2 regions of the Luteibacter rhizovicinus DSM 16549 genome follow, and region 2 is predicted to be linked to the other one. Evidence: riboswitches for the same ligand, from Rfam matches in the RefSeq annotation. Region 2 holds a riboswitch; the other holds the start of a gene.
What was found. A riboswitch is a leader RNA that binds a small molecule or an ion and turns the genes downstream of it on or off. The one in region 2 is predicted to bind thiamine pyrophosphate.
Positions count from the first base shown of each region.

Region 1: it holds a riboswitch for thiamine pyrophosphate, as region 2 does, so the genes downstream of both, BJI69_RS04715 (TonB-dependent siderophore receptor) here and thiC (phosphomethylpyrimidine synthase ThiC) in region 2, are expected to answer to the same signal.

Region 1 covers NZ_CP017480.1:1,011,963-1,019,071, reverse strand. The annotation lists gene BJI69_RS04725 (hypothetical protein) at 1-388, shown strand, start outside; gene BJI69_RS04720 (phosphotransferase enzyme family protein) at 1,064-2,215, shown strand; TPP riboswitch at 2,219-2,314, shown strand; gene BJI69_RS04715 (TonB-dependent siderophore receptor) at 2,369-4,546, shown strand; gene pnuC (nicotinamide riboside transporter PnuC) at 4,536-5,129, shown strand; gene BJI69_RS04705 (CDP-alcohol phosphatidyltransferase family protein) at 5,101-5,721, opposite strand; gene BJI69_RS04700 (cupin domain-containing protein) at 5,833-6,336, shown strand; gene BJI69_RS04695 (LysR family transcriptional regulator) at 6,333-7,109, opposite strand, start outside.
Region 2 covers NZ_CP017480.1:2,225,761-2,232,869, forward strand. The annotation lists gene waaA (lipid IV(A) 3-deoxy-D-manno-octulosonic acid transferase) at 1-836, shown strand, start outside; gene BJI69_RS10005 (TolC family outer membrane protein) at 1,605-3,014, opposite strand; gene BJI69_RS10010 (protein-L-isoaspartate O-methyltransferase family protein) at 3,049-3,708, opposite strand; gene BJI69_RS10015 (TetR/AcrR family transcriptional regulator) at 4,072-4,734, shown strand; TPP riboswitch at 4,771-4,869, shown strand; gene thiC (phosphomethylpyrimidine synthase ThiC) at 4,944-6,803, shown strand; gene BJI69_RS10025 (DUF2333 family protein) at 7,013-7,109, shown strand, end outside.

The sequences.
Region 1 (7,109 bases), 1.2 Mb from region 2:
CGACGCCGGCATCGGCCTCGCCGTCGCCACCGACACAACGCTGCAGAATGGCCACCGCATCGGCTCCAACGTATACGCCGCGAGCAATTTCGGTATCGACGACGAGCGCCGCCTGATGGCGAACGTCAATCTCGGCATGACGCGGGCGGAGCAGGGTGCCTGGCATCGCCTGGCAGGTATCGGCTTCGAGTTCGCCGTCACGAAGGAAGTCGCGTTGCTTGCGGAGCGACTGTGGGCGTCACGCCTGTCGCAGACCACGCAGGCTGGCGTGCGTTACTACTTCGGCAAGGATGACGGCAACAGCGTCGACTTCGTCGTCGGGCGTGAGCGTGAACATGCGTTGCCGGTGTCGCATTGGGCCACGCTCGGCCTGAACCTCGCTTTTTAACCGTTCTCCGCGCGTTTTCGGGACGGGGGCGGCTCGGCTTCGCCGTCGCTGTCGCTGCGTACGCTTGGGCGTCTCGCGCAGGAGACCTTGGTGCCCACCCTCGCTGCTCAGACAGGTCCTCCGCGTTCCGTAAAGGAAAGGCCGCTAACGCGGCCCGTGTACTTATCTGGCCTACGGCCGCTCCACTTGTGCGGAACTCGCCTCGAGGGTGGACACCAAGGTCTCTCACGACGATACGGTCAGCTGGACGGCGAGCCGTTGGGGTGAGGGTGGCCGCCAACGCGGGCCGTCACAGCAGTCGTGCTGGTGCGTACATCTCGCTCAGTGAGCGGCTTCGTCGCCGTGGCGCTGTCTCGGGCGGAGGATCGCGACCGGCGCCCGGGTCGACCGTTTGGCGATGGCGATGAGCTCGCAGCCAAAGCGGCGTTGCTTCGTCGGCTCGACCCACACGAACCTCAGCGTTGGGAAGAGTCTTCGGTGTCCACCCTCGAGGCGAGTTCCGCACAAGTGGAGCGGCCGCAGGCCAAATAGAACCATGGGCCGCGTTAGCGGCCTTTCCGATACGGAACGCGGAGGACCTGTCTGAGCAGCGAGGGTGGACACCGAAGGCTCTCTGCCTCAAGCCCACCAGCGAGGGTGGGAACCGTTTCAAAAGGCAGCGGTTAGAATGCGCCGATGAACGACGATGCTCACCTCACCCACGGTCTCGCCGGCGACGAGCTGCCGCCGGACTGGCCGCCGTTGACGCTGACCGAGGTCGAGGGGTTGCTTGCGCGCTTTCCTCGCCTGGGCGGCGTGGTGGCGGTGCGCTGGCGCAGTCCGCGGCCGTTATCGGCGGCGGCTCTCGTGGCGACATCCATCGGCGAGGTCTTCATCAAACGCCACCACCGGAGCGTGCGCTCCGCAGTGATGCTGGCGGAGGAGCATCGGTTTGCCAGCCACCTGCGGGAGCGCGGCATCGCCGTGCCGGAGGTGCTGGACGATGTCGACGGTGAGTCGGCGATCGCGATCGATGCGTGGGTCTACGAAGTGCATCGGCCGGCCGTCGGCACCGATGTCTACCGCAACGCGTTTTCGTGGTCGCCGATCGGTGGCGTCGCCCACGCGCGAGCCGCGGGTGCGATGCTTGCGCGCCTACATCGGGCGGCCCGTGATTACCGCGCACCGCAGCGTTCGACGCATATCCTGGTTGCACGCGCGGAGGTCCTTTCCTCGGCGGATCCGCTCGAGGCCATCGAAGCGTCGTTGCGGTCGCGACCTTCACTGGGCAGCTACCTGCGCGATCGCGACTGGCGCACCGAGATCGGCGAGGCCATGGCGCCGTGGCATGAACGTGCCGTCGGCGGGATCGCGCGGCAGCCGCGGTCCTGGACCCACGGCGATTGGCACGTATCGAACCTGTGCTGGAGCGATGCGGGCGACGAGGCGCGTATCACCGATGTCCTCGACTTTGGCCTGTCGGCCCTGACATTCGGGCTGTTCGATCTGGCCACCGCGATCGAACGCAACGCCATCGCGTGGCTGGATATCGCACAGGGCGATATCGGCCGTACCGACCTGGCCCTCGCGCTGCTCGAGGGCTACCACGAGGTCAGTCCCCTGACGGCCGACGACCTGAGCCTGCTCGCCGACCTCTTGCCGATCGTCCATCTCGACTTCGCCCTGTCGGAGATCGAATACTTCGAGGGCGTGACGCGGCGGCGCGATCACGCCGACGTCGCCTATCAGACCTTCCTGCGCGGGCACGCCGCCTGGTTCGCCGGGCCGCATGGGCAGGCCTTGCTGGACGCCATCCGCGACGCCGGCGCGCCAATCGTGGTTCAATAGCGGTTCTAGAAGCGGGGGTGCCTGGCGTTGCCAGGCTGAGAGAGTCCCTTGGAACCTGACCCGGTTAGTACCGGCGTAGGGAGCTTGCAGAACCACGGACGTCCCCGGACGACGTGGTTCGCCGTCGCTTCGTCCGTGAACCTGAAGACGACGATGACTTTTTCCCGCACTCCGCTTGCCCTGGCCCTGCTTTCGATGCTTGGCGTGGCGCATGCCGCCGACGATACGGCGCCCCAGAAGGCCCGCACCCTGTCGACCGTGGATGTGAACGCCACCACGACCACCGGGTACCAGGCGGCCGATTCCCAGCTCGATACGTTCGGCAGCTTCGGCAACGCGCCGCTGCACGACACGCCGGCGGCGATCACCGTCATTACCCGCGCGCAGATCGACGACCGCCAGCCGCGGACGCTCAGCGAGCTGGTGCGCGGCGATTCGGCGATCAACGACAACTACGCGCCGGCGGGCTACTACCAGGACGTCTCGATACGCGGTTTTCCGCTGGATCTGGCGACGGGCTTCCGTTTCAACGGCATGATCATGTCGGCCGAGCAGCTGCCCGGACTGGAAGGCAAGGAACGCGTCGAGGTGCTCAAGGGCCTCGGCGGCCTGGAAGCCGGCGTCGTCGAGCCCGGCGGCCTGATCAACTACGTAAGCAAGCGCCCGGCCGACGTGCACACGGTGACGATCGGGACGGACTCGCACGGTTCCAACTATGAGGCCGTCGACCTGGGTGCATGGTTTACCCCATCGTTCGGCCTGCGCGTCAATGCGGCGAACGAGAAGACGCACGCGGCGATCGAGCACACCGATGGACGGCGCAGCTTCGTATCGATCGGTGCCGACTGGAAGATCAACGAACAGGCCACCGTGCAGCTGGATACCGACTACCAGACCAGCGGCCAGCGATCGGCGTCGGGCTACCAGTTGCTCGGCGGCACGCAGATTCCCGAGCACCCCAGCCGCACGCGCCTGCTCGGCTACGAGCCCTGGCAGCGCCCGGTAGGCATCCATTCGAGCAACACGACGCTGCGCTTCAACTATCGCTTCAATGACAGCTGGAATGCGCAGGTGTCGGCAGGCCACAGCCATACCGTGATCGACGACAACGTCGCCTTCGCCTACGGTTGTTTCTATGCCGCGTCCTGCGCATCCGGTGCGACGCCGGGCTACTTCTTCGCGCCCAACGGCGACTACGACGTTTACGATTTCCGTAGCCCGGACGACACGCGACAGAACGACGAAGTGCGCGCCGTGCTTACCGGAAGCTTCGCGACGGGTGCGATCGATCACGAGGTGAACGTGGGCGCGAGCGCCTTCCGCCGCACCGTGGACCAGCGCGCCTATGTGTACGACTACGTCGGCACGGCGAACATCGACGATCGGACGCCGCCGTACTTCGACCCCTCGCCAAACGAGCCGGGCCCATCGGAACGACGCCTCACCAGTTGGCAGCGCACGCTGTTCGCGATCGACCGCATCCATCTCGGCGAAACCTGGCAGGTGCTCGCCGGCGCCCGCCTGGTCAAGCTTGACGAGCGTGCTTACGACGACACGGGCGCCCTCGAACGCGATACGCGGATGACGAAAACCCTTCCGCAGGCGGCCGTGCTTTGGCAGCCGACGGTGCCCCTGACCACGTACATCAGTTACGGTGAAGGTCTTTCGCTGGGACGCGAAGCGCCGTACTGGACGTCGAACGGCGGCACGACGCTGGCGCCGTTGCAGTCGCGTCAGGTCGAGGCTGGCGTGAAGTACGCGCTCAGCGACGCGCTGGACCTGCAGGCGGCGGTGTATCGCATTCGCCAGGCGTACCAGTTCGCCCGTCCTGACGATACCGCGGAAGGCTTCACCTTCGTCCAGCAGGGGCAGGAGGTTCACACCGGTATCGAGCTGAACCTCGCCGGGCGGGTGACCGACAACCTTCGCCTCACGGCCAGCGCCAACGTGATCCGCGCCCGCGCCGAGAACACCGGAACGCCTGATTACGAGGACCATCAGGTCGTCAACGTGCCGCGCTGGCGGACGGCGGTGTACGCCGATTACACCTTGCCGTTTGCGCCGAAATGGGCGTTGCTCGGTGGCTGGCGCTATGCCGGCACCAATGTGGCGACGCCGAACGGCGACACGCGCGTCCCGGCGTACCATGTCTTCGATGCCGGACTTCGTTTCATCACGGCGGTCGGCGGCCATGCGATGACATGGCGGCTCAACGTGGACAACGTGTTCAATCATTTCTACTGGCGCGATACCGGCACTTCGGGTGGTGACAGCTACCTGTTCCCCGGCATGCCGCGACTCGCCCGCCTGTCGATGACTTATGACTTTTGAGCTTTCGCTGTTCGAACTGTCCGCCGCGCTGGTCAGCGCGGCCGGCGTGTGGCTGACCGCGCGGCGCAGTCCGTGGTGCTGGCCGGTAGGCCTGGTTTCGGTAATCGCTTACGCGTGGATCTTTGTCGATGCCAAGCTGTATTCGGACACGATGCTGCAGGTGATCTTTGCCTTCCTGATCCTTTATGGCTGGCAGCGCTGGTCGCGCAATCTCGATGGCAGCGGTCATGTCCGCGTCGCCTTGCTGGACACGCGAAGCGCGACGCGGCACCTCGCGATCGGCACGGCTGCGGCGTTGGCCCTGGGCTACGCCATGCACCGTTACACCGACGCCTCGTTGCCGTGGCTCGATGCCGCACTCACGGCATTCAGTCTGGTCGCTCAATGGTGGCAAGCGCGGCGACACGCCGCCGCCTGGTGGCTATGGATCGCCGTCGACGTCATCTATGTGGGCGAGTACGTCTATAAATCGCTGCCGGTCACGGCAGTGTTGTATGCCGGTTTCGTGGTGCTTGCCGCGATCGGCTTGCGCGCCTGGCAACGAGAGCGGGTCGTTATAGCTTCGGAATACGGAGTCGGCTGACCATCAGGGCGCCTGAGGCGGCGAACATCAGCGACAGCGGGTGGAAGCCGAGCGAGGCGATGCGGACGCTGCCGAACCAGAGGTCCTCGTGCAACGCGCCCATCGACGCGGCAGCACAAAGCACGGCGACAAGGACGATCGACGTCGGAATGGGCGTCCCCTCGAAGTAGGTGACCTTGCCCTCGTCGTTGGAGTGGGACTCGGCGGTGACGTTGTAGCGTGCCAGGCGCGACACGCCACAACAGACGAACATGAGCAGGATCGCCCGGTCGAGTCCGCCCTGCATGCCGCAGCCGTAGCCGATGACCGCCGGCGCGACGCCGAAGGAGATCACGTCGGCAAGGGAATCCAGTTCCCGGCCGAGCAGGGACGCGCGCTGGCGCCACCGGGCGATGCGTCCGTCGAGGATGTCGAACACCAGTGCCAGCAGCACCATGCCGGACGCCATGTACAGGTGCCAGACCCCACCCTCCTGGAGGTAGGTCATGGTTGAAAACAGGGCGCCGACGCCGCTGGCTGCATTGCCCAGCGTGAACCAGTCGGCCAGGGCGAAGTCGCGGATCATGGAAAACGGTCGCGGTTTCGTGGTCATGGGCTCGCTCGGGCGGGTGGTCGCGGCAGTTTACAAGGGACGATGGTCGGGAAGACGCGAACGGCGGATCGCGCTAGCCTCGGTGGACCCACCTTGCACGATGGCAGGCCCATGACCTCACGCGCTTCCGAACTCGCCGCGCGGCTGATTCGCAACTTCCATGACGCGCCCACCGAACGCCTCGTCCGCGAACCGTTGTACGACGCGCTCGGTGCTCGCCTCGGTACCGGCACGGCCGCGGAGAAGCTCGGCGCCTCCTTCGATATCGTCGCTCCGGGGAAGATTTCCTGCCCTTACCACTTCCACTATGCGCAGGAAGAAATGTTCGTGGTGCTGGAAGGGGAGGGCACGCTGCGGGTGGCGGGCGAACGACTGCCGGTGCGCGCGGGCGATGTCGTTTTCATTCCACCGGGGCCTGGCTACCCGCACCAGTTCATCAACACCTCGGATGCGCCGCTGAAGTATCTGTCCATCAGTACGAAGGAGTCGCCGGAGTTCGTCGAATACCCGGACTCGGGAAAGCACTCGACCATCGTCAGGAAGGAAGACGGTTCGCGCTTCAGCTTTGTGCAGCGGATGGAGAACGGCCTGGATTATTGGGACGGCGAGCCCTAGAGCGCACCGGCCGGTTGCACGAGGACGTCGAGGAAGGCCTGGGCGAGGCGGCCTGCTGCTTCACCGCTACGGGCACGATGGCCCACGACGATCTCCCAGCAGGGTTCTTCGCTCTCGGCGATATCGGCGAAGGCGATCGGCCGTGCATGACGGTCGTCGCGACGGATCTTCGCGATCGATTCCGGCACCAGGGCAAGGCCGAGACCCTGCGCCGCGAGTTCGAGCAGCATGCCCATGTCGTTGACCTCGAAACGCGTGCGACGATTCAGTCCCGCGTCGGCGAAGGCGCTGTCGATGAGCTGGCGCATGCCCCAGTCGGTGCGCAGATCGACATAGCTCTCCTGCGCAAGGTCGGCCAGCGTCACGTCGTGGGCGCCGGCCAGTCGATGCTTCGGCGGGCACACGGCCACGAGACCTTCGCAGACCAGCAGCTTGGTGACGACGTCGGCCACCGGTGCCGCGGGTGGCTGGGTGAAGGCGATATCCAGATGGCCATCGCGGACCTCTTCCAGCAGATTCGCCGAACCGTCGAAACGAAGCTCGATGTCGATGCCGCCAAAGGCGTCGCGGAACCGTCCCAGCGTGGTCGGCAGGTCGATGAAGGGGGCGAGGCTCTGGATGGCACCGATGCGTAGCCTCCCCCGCGCGAGGCCGTGCACCTGGGTCACCGCCATGCGCGCCGAACGCGCCGCGTCGAGCACCCGGTGGGCTTCCTCGAGCAGGACCGTGCCTGCCGCGGTCAAGGCGACACTGCGCGTCGTGCGGACGAACAA
Region 2 (7,109 bases):
GCATTCCGCTACTGATCGCCAATGCCCGTCTGTCCGAACGTTCCCTGCGTGGCTATGCGCGCATGAGCTCGCTGGTGAAGAGTGCCCTGCGCTGCGTCAGCCACATCGCCGCGCAGTCGCGCACGGACGCGGCGCGCTACCGGCTGCTCGGCGCCGAGCCCAGCCAGCTCACCGTGTGCGGCAACCTGAAATTCGACATGCCCGTGCCCCACGACGCGCTGCAGGCCGGCAAGGCCATGCGCGAAGCCTGGGGCACCGGCCGTCCGGTATGGATCGCGGCCAGTACCCACGAAGGTGAGGAAATGGCCGTGCTCCAGGCGCATCTCGACGTGATGCGACGCTTGCCCGATGCCTTGCTGCTGATCGCACCACGGCATCCGGAGCGCTTCAAGGCCGTCGAGTCATCGGTGCGCAGCCTCGGTTTCCAGGTGGGTACGCGCAGCACGGATGGCGTTCCCGGGCACAACACCCAGTGCTTCGTGATCGATTCCATGGGCGAGCTGCTGCGCTTCTTCGCCGCCTGCGACGTCGCCTTCGTCGGCGGCAGCCTGGTACCCATCGGTGGCCACAACGTGCTCGAGCCTGCGGCGTTGTCGAAGCCGGTGTTGGTCGGTCCCTACACGTTCAACTTCGAAGAAATCACCCAGGCTCTGCTGGAAGCAACCGGTGGTCAGCGCGTGGCCACCAGCAGCGAACTCGGCGAACAGGTCCTCTCCCTCCTGCGCGACCACGCCCGCCGCGAAAGCATGGGCACCGCCGCCCGTCACGTCTTCGACAGCGAGCGCGGCTCCGTCGGCAAGGTGATGAAACTCGTCGACCGGTTGTTGCAGGAGTAAGCGGACAGCTTTTGCCGCCGCTTGCGTGTGTGGATGAGGCGCAGAGCCTTCCGGGGGGCTTGAGGCAAAGAGCCTTCGGTGCCCACCCTCGTTTGGGGGCTTGAGGCAAAGAGCCTTCGGTGTCCACCCTCGCTGCTCAGACAGGTCCTCCGCGTTCCGTACCGGAAAGGCCGCTAACGCGGCCCGTGCACCTATTTGGCCTGCGGCCGCTCCACTTGTGCGGAACTCGCCTCGAGGGTGGACACCGAAGACTCTTCCCATTCCTGAGGTTCGTGTGGGTCGAGCCGACGAAGCAACGCCGCTTTGGCTGCTGGCTTGTCACCATCGCCAAACGGTCGACCCGGCGCGCCGGTCGCGATCGTCTTTTCGCGGGCAGCGCCACGGCGAGAAAGGCGCTCACCGAGCCGGAGTGAACGTACCCGCACGACTGCCGTAACGGCCCGCTTCGGCGACCGCACCCACGCCAACGGCTCGCCGTCCAGCTAACCGTATCGTCGTGAGAGACCTTGGTGTCCACCCTCGAGGCGAGTTCCGCACAAGTGGAGCGGCCGTAGGCCAGATAAGTACACGGGCCGCGTTAGCGGCCTTTCCTTTACGGAACGCGGAGGACCTGTCTGAGCAGCGAGGGTGGACACCAAGGTCTCCCCGCGAGGCGCCCAAGTGTGAGGAGCGACGGCGAAGCCGAGCCGCCCAGGAAATGCGCGAACAATCGACAAAAAAGGCGGACCCGAAGGCCCGCCTTTCTGTCGTTCGATGAAACCGTTGCCCTTACTGCAGCAGCGAGTTCACTGCTTCCAGGTCCTTGATGTCCACCGTGCCGGCCGTCTGCTTGAGCAGCAGCTTGTCGAGGATGAACTGGTGGCGGGCCTGCGAGTAGTCGCTGAGCGACTGGGTGAGGTTCTGCTGGGCGATCAGCACGTCGACGATGGTGCGGGTACCGACTTCGAAGCCGGCCTGCGTCGCATCGCGAGCGCTCTCGGAGGATTCGACGGCGGCCTTGGTCGCTTCGACCTTGCTGATGCCGGCGACGACCGAGCGGTAGAAGTTGAGCGTGTCACGCACCACCTGGCGGCGCACCGATTCCAGCGAGTCCTGGGCGGCGTCACGCTGGTAGATCGACTGGCGGACGCGCGATTGCGTGAGGCCACCGGAGAAGATCGGCACGTTCAGCGTCAGGCCGACCGTGGTCGCGCCGCGGCCGTTGGTGCCGCTCGAACCGAGGGTGCCCGCGGAAGCGGCCGAGCCGGCGCCGGCGTTCTGGGTCCACGCCGTGCTCTTGTTGTAACCCAGCGAGGCGTCGATGGTCGGCAGATGGCCGGCACGTGCGGACGAGATGCTGTGCTCGGACGACTCGACGTTGTACTGCGCGGCGAGGATGCTCGGGCTGCTCTTGACCGCTTCGGCCACCCAGGCCTTCGGATCGTTCGGGGTCGGCGCGTCCATCGGCAGCTGCTCGCGCAGCTTCTTCAGGTTGTCGGCCGGCTTGCCGGTGATCTGGGTGAGGGCTTCACGCGAATCGGCCAGCGTGTTCTCGGCCGTGATGACGGCGGCGACCGAGGTGTCGTGCTGTGCCTTGGCGTCCTGCACGTCCGTGATGGCGGACAGGCCGACGTCGAAGCGCTGCTGCGCCTGTTCCAGCTGGCGGGCCAGGGCCTGCTCGTTGGCCTTGGCGAAGGTCAGGGCGTCGTCGTTGGTCAGGACCTGGAAATAGGCCGTGGCCACGCGCGTCGCCAGCTGCTGGAGGGCGGCCTCGTACGTCGCGTTCTGCGAGTTCGCGGACGAATGCGCGGCCTGCAGGTCGGCGATCTGGCTGAAGTTGAGCACGCTCTGCGTGACCGTCGCGCCCAGCGTGCGCTGGCGGGTGTGGCCGATGTCGCTGCTCAGGAGCGGGTTGCCTGCGGCATCGCGCAGCGGATTGCCTGCGGCGTCGGTCAGCACCGAGCGCGACGGGCCGGCCGGATCGGACTGGGTAATGCCGAGCGAGCCGTTGACCTGGGGCAGCAGCAGCGCACGTGCCTGGTCCACGCCTTCGCCGATGGCGAGGCGGGTGGAGTCGGCCTGCGACAGCACCGGATCGTTTGCCCGGGCCTGACGGTAGGCGTCGAGCAAGTCTTCAGCATGGCTCGCGAACGGCGTCGCGGCCAATGCCAGCGCGACGGTGAGCAGCTTCAAGCGCATGATTTCGCCTCGTGGGTGATGGGTAATCTGTGGGTCAGAGCACGAAGCGCTTCACCGGCGCGGCATGCGCCAGGTAGGGAAGGTCCGTTTCGAACAGCGATTCCTCGCGGTAGCGGCCTTCACCCTCGTGGGTGAGGAGCACCGCCGTCTGCGCCGGGGAATCGCCGCGTACGACGAACATGCGCCCACCCGGCTTGAGCCAGCGCACGAACTTTTCCGGGACCGTGTGGACAGCGCCCGTCATGACGATGGCGTCGAAAACGCCGGTCGGGTTGAAGCCGTTGACGGCCTCGGCGGTTTCCAGCGTGACATTGGTCACCGACGTGGCGGCAAGGCGCTGGCGAGCGGCCTCGACGAAGTCGGCATGCATGTCGATGCTGGTCACATGGGCCGAGAGACGGGCCAGGCAGGCGGTCAGGAAGCCCGAACCGGTGCCGACTTCCAGCACGGTATCGGTCTTCTTCAGCTCCAGTGCCTGCAGGACGCGGCCTTCCACCACCGGCTTCATCATGACCTCACCGTGGCCCAGGGGCAGGGTGAGATCGGCGAAAGCCACGTTGCGGTGGGCCGCCGCGACGAAGTCCTCGCGGCGAATCCCCTTCAGGGTCTCGAGGACGTCAAAGTCCAGGACTTCCCACGGGCGAACCTGGTTTTCGACCATGTTCTGCCGGGCCTGCTCGAAATTCATCGCCATGGTGTTGGATTCCGTACGAAAAGCTACAAAAAGGTTGGAAAGGATAAGCGTTCGGAGCCTGCTTTCCCAATGTGTTAAGGCTGAGGCGCCCGCACCATGCCTACTAAGTGCCGGAAGTCACCGGACGGGGCTGACGGAAGTCATGCCCCGGCCCTACAGTGACTCGCCGGCGCCTGAACAGCTAGTGGCGCAAGTCCCTGATGCCCATGGGATCGGCCTGCGCCGTCCCCACCTTATTCTAAGGTAGACGAGCGGTCAGACCCTTACCTTTTCCGGCTTCATGAATGACAACCATGACGTGCTGGAAATAACTGAACCGCTGCGTATAATAAAGTCATAATTTTTGTTTGTGAAGGTGTAGCCATGAACGCCAGCCCGAAAATGAAAACGCAGGGTCCCGGGCGTCCGAAGGATATGGAGAAGCGCGCGGCCATCCTCGATGCCGCCAAGGCACTCTTTACCCAGGGCGGCTTCGCGGGAACCAGTATGGATGCCGTCGCGGCCTCCGCAGGCGTCTCCAAGCTCACCGTCTACAGCCATTTCGGCGACAAGGACAACCTCTTCCGCGAGGTGATCCGCGCCCATGTGCAGGAACGCCTGCCCGATGACCTCTTCGATTTCAGCCCGGGCGCGGACATCCGCGTCACCCTGAGCAACATCGCCAGCCGCCATGCGGCGATGGAAACCAACGTCGAGTCGGTCGGTACCTTCCGCGCCATCCTCTCGGACTGCCAGGCCGGCGGTAACCCGCGCTTCGGCCGGCTGGTCTGGGAAGAAGGCCCGGTGCGCATGCACAAGCTGATGCAGCGCCTGCTCGACGGCGCCACGGCCCGTGGTCAGCTGGAAATCGCCGACACCTCGCGTGCCACCACGCAGTTCCTTGCCCTGCTCAAGGGCGATCTGCTCCTTCGCCGCCTGTTCGGCTGCGAGGACTGCGCCGTGCAGTTCGGTGAAGAGGTCAAGGCCAACGCCCTGGCCGCCGTCGAGATGTTCATCCGCGCCTACGAGCCGCGCCCGAACTGCTGAGCGCTCGCGTCGGATACCCGCTTCGTGGTTGAATCCCCCTCGAAGCGGGGGTGCCCAAGCAATTGCGTGGGCTGAGAGAGTCCCTTCGAACCTGATCCGGTCCGTACCGGCGTAGGAAGCTTCGTCCACGGGTAACGTGCGTCCGCGCACGCGTGCTTCCGTGGCGGCGCCGTCCGCTTCTCCCCTTATCCGCAAGGAACGAGAAGCCAATGAACGCCATGCCCTCCGATCTTGCCCGCGCCGCGCGCGAGCTGTCCGAAGCCGTCACCCAGCCGATCGCCGGCTCGACCAAGATCCATGTGACCGGCAGCCGCCCCGACCTGCGCGTGCCGATGCGAGAGATCGCCCAGGCGCCCACGCCGACCCTGTTCGGTGGCGAGACCAATCCGTCGATCGTCGTCTACGACACCTCGGGGCCGTATACCGATCCCGACCATGCGGTCGATCTCGCCCGCGGCCTGCCTGCCGTGCGTTCCGGCTGGATAACCGAACGTGGCGACGTCGAACGTCTCGACGGCCTGTCATCCAGCTTTGGCCGCGCACGCGCCGATGATGCACGGCTCGACCCGATCCGCTTCGCGGCCCCGCGCATGCCCTTGCGTGCGAAAGCCGGATTCAATGTCACGCAGATGCACTACGCCCGCCGCGGCATCGTGACGCCGGAGATGGAATACATCGCCATCCGCGAGAACCAGCGACTCGACGCCCTCGTCGACAGCGCACTGCGTGCGCAGCATCCGGGCGAGTCGTTCGGTGCCTCGATACCGGGTCGTATCACGGCCGAATTCGTGCGCGACGAGGTGGCGCGAGGGCGCGCGATCATCCCCGCCAACATCAACCATCCCGAAGTCGAGCCGATGATCATCGGCCGCAACTTCCTGACCAAGGTCAACGCGAACATCGGCAACAGCGCGGTCAGCTCGGGCATCGCCGAGGAAGTAGAGAAACTGGTCTGGGCGATCCGCTGGGGCGGCGATACGGTGATGGACCTGTCCACCGGCAAGCACATCCACGAGACGCGCGAATGGATCATCCGCAACGCGCCGGTGCCGATCGGTACCGTACCGATCTACCAGGCGCTGGAGAAAGTCGGCGGCGTCGCCGAAGACCTCACCTGGGAGATCTTCCGCGACACGCTGATCGAGCAGGCGGAGCAGGGCGTCGACTATTTCACCATCCACGCCGGTGTCCTGCTGCGCTTCGTGCCGCTCACCGCGAAGCGTGTCACCGGCATCGTTTCGCGCGGTGGTTCGATCATGGCCAAGTGGTGCCTGGCCCATCACCGCGAGAACTTCCTGTACACGCACTTCGAAGACATCTGCGAGATCATGAAGGCCTACGACGTGTCCTTCAGTCTCGGCGACGGCCTGCGTCCGGGCTGTATCGCCGATGCCAACGATGCCGCGCAATTCGGTGAACTCGACACCCTCGGCGAACTGACCAAGCTCGCCTGGAAGCACGACGTGCAGACCATGATCGAAGGCCCCGGCCACGTGCCGATGCACCTGATCAAGGAAAATATGGACCGCCAGCTGGCGATGTGCGACGAGGCGCCGTTCTACACGCTCGGGCCGTTGACCACGGACATCGCGCCCGGCTACGACCACATCACCAGCGCCATCGGCGCGGCGATGATCGGCTGGTTCGGCACGGCCATGCTCTGCTATGTGACGCCGAAGGAACACCTCGGCTTGCCCAACCGCCAGGATGTGCGCGACGGCATCATCGCGTACAAGATCGCCGCTCATGCGGCGGACCTGGCCAAGGGCCATCCTGGCGCGCAGGTGCGCGACAACGCGCTATCCAAGGCGCGTTTCGAGTTCCGCTGGGACGACCAGTTCAACCTCGGCCTGGATCCGGACAAGGCACGTGAATACCACGACGAGACCATGCCGAAAGACGCCCACAAGTCGGCGCACTTCTGCTCGATGTGCGGCCCGAAGTTCTGTTCGATGAAGATCACCCAGGATGTGCGCGACTACGCGGCGGGGATGGAGGCGTCTGCCGGGATGGAGGAGAAGGCCCTCGAATTCCGCGCCCAGGGCAGTGAGGTCTACACGAAGGCGTGAAGCTGCTCTTTGTAGGAGCCGATTCATCGGCGAATGGGTGCTCGCGGCAGCCTGCCCGCTGCCGCGGGATCGCCGATGAATCGGCTCCTACACAGAGCTGTCGCGCCCTTTCACCTTGTGTAACCAGCCATACCGAGAATATTCGTAAAGGTAGACCCGGCAGAGGCGGGGTAAGCTAACCGCCCATGTTCCACCACCAAAGGACAGGCATGAACGCGACAGCCGCCCCCTCACCGTCGCCCTCCCGTCGCCGGCGCAACCCGATCAGCCTCACCGTGGCTATCGTCATCGCGCTGCTCATCGTCT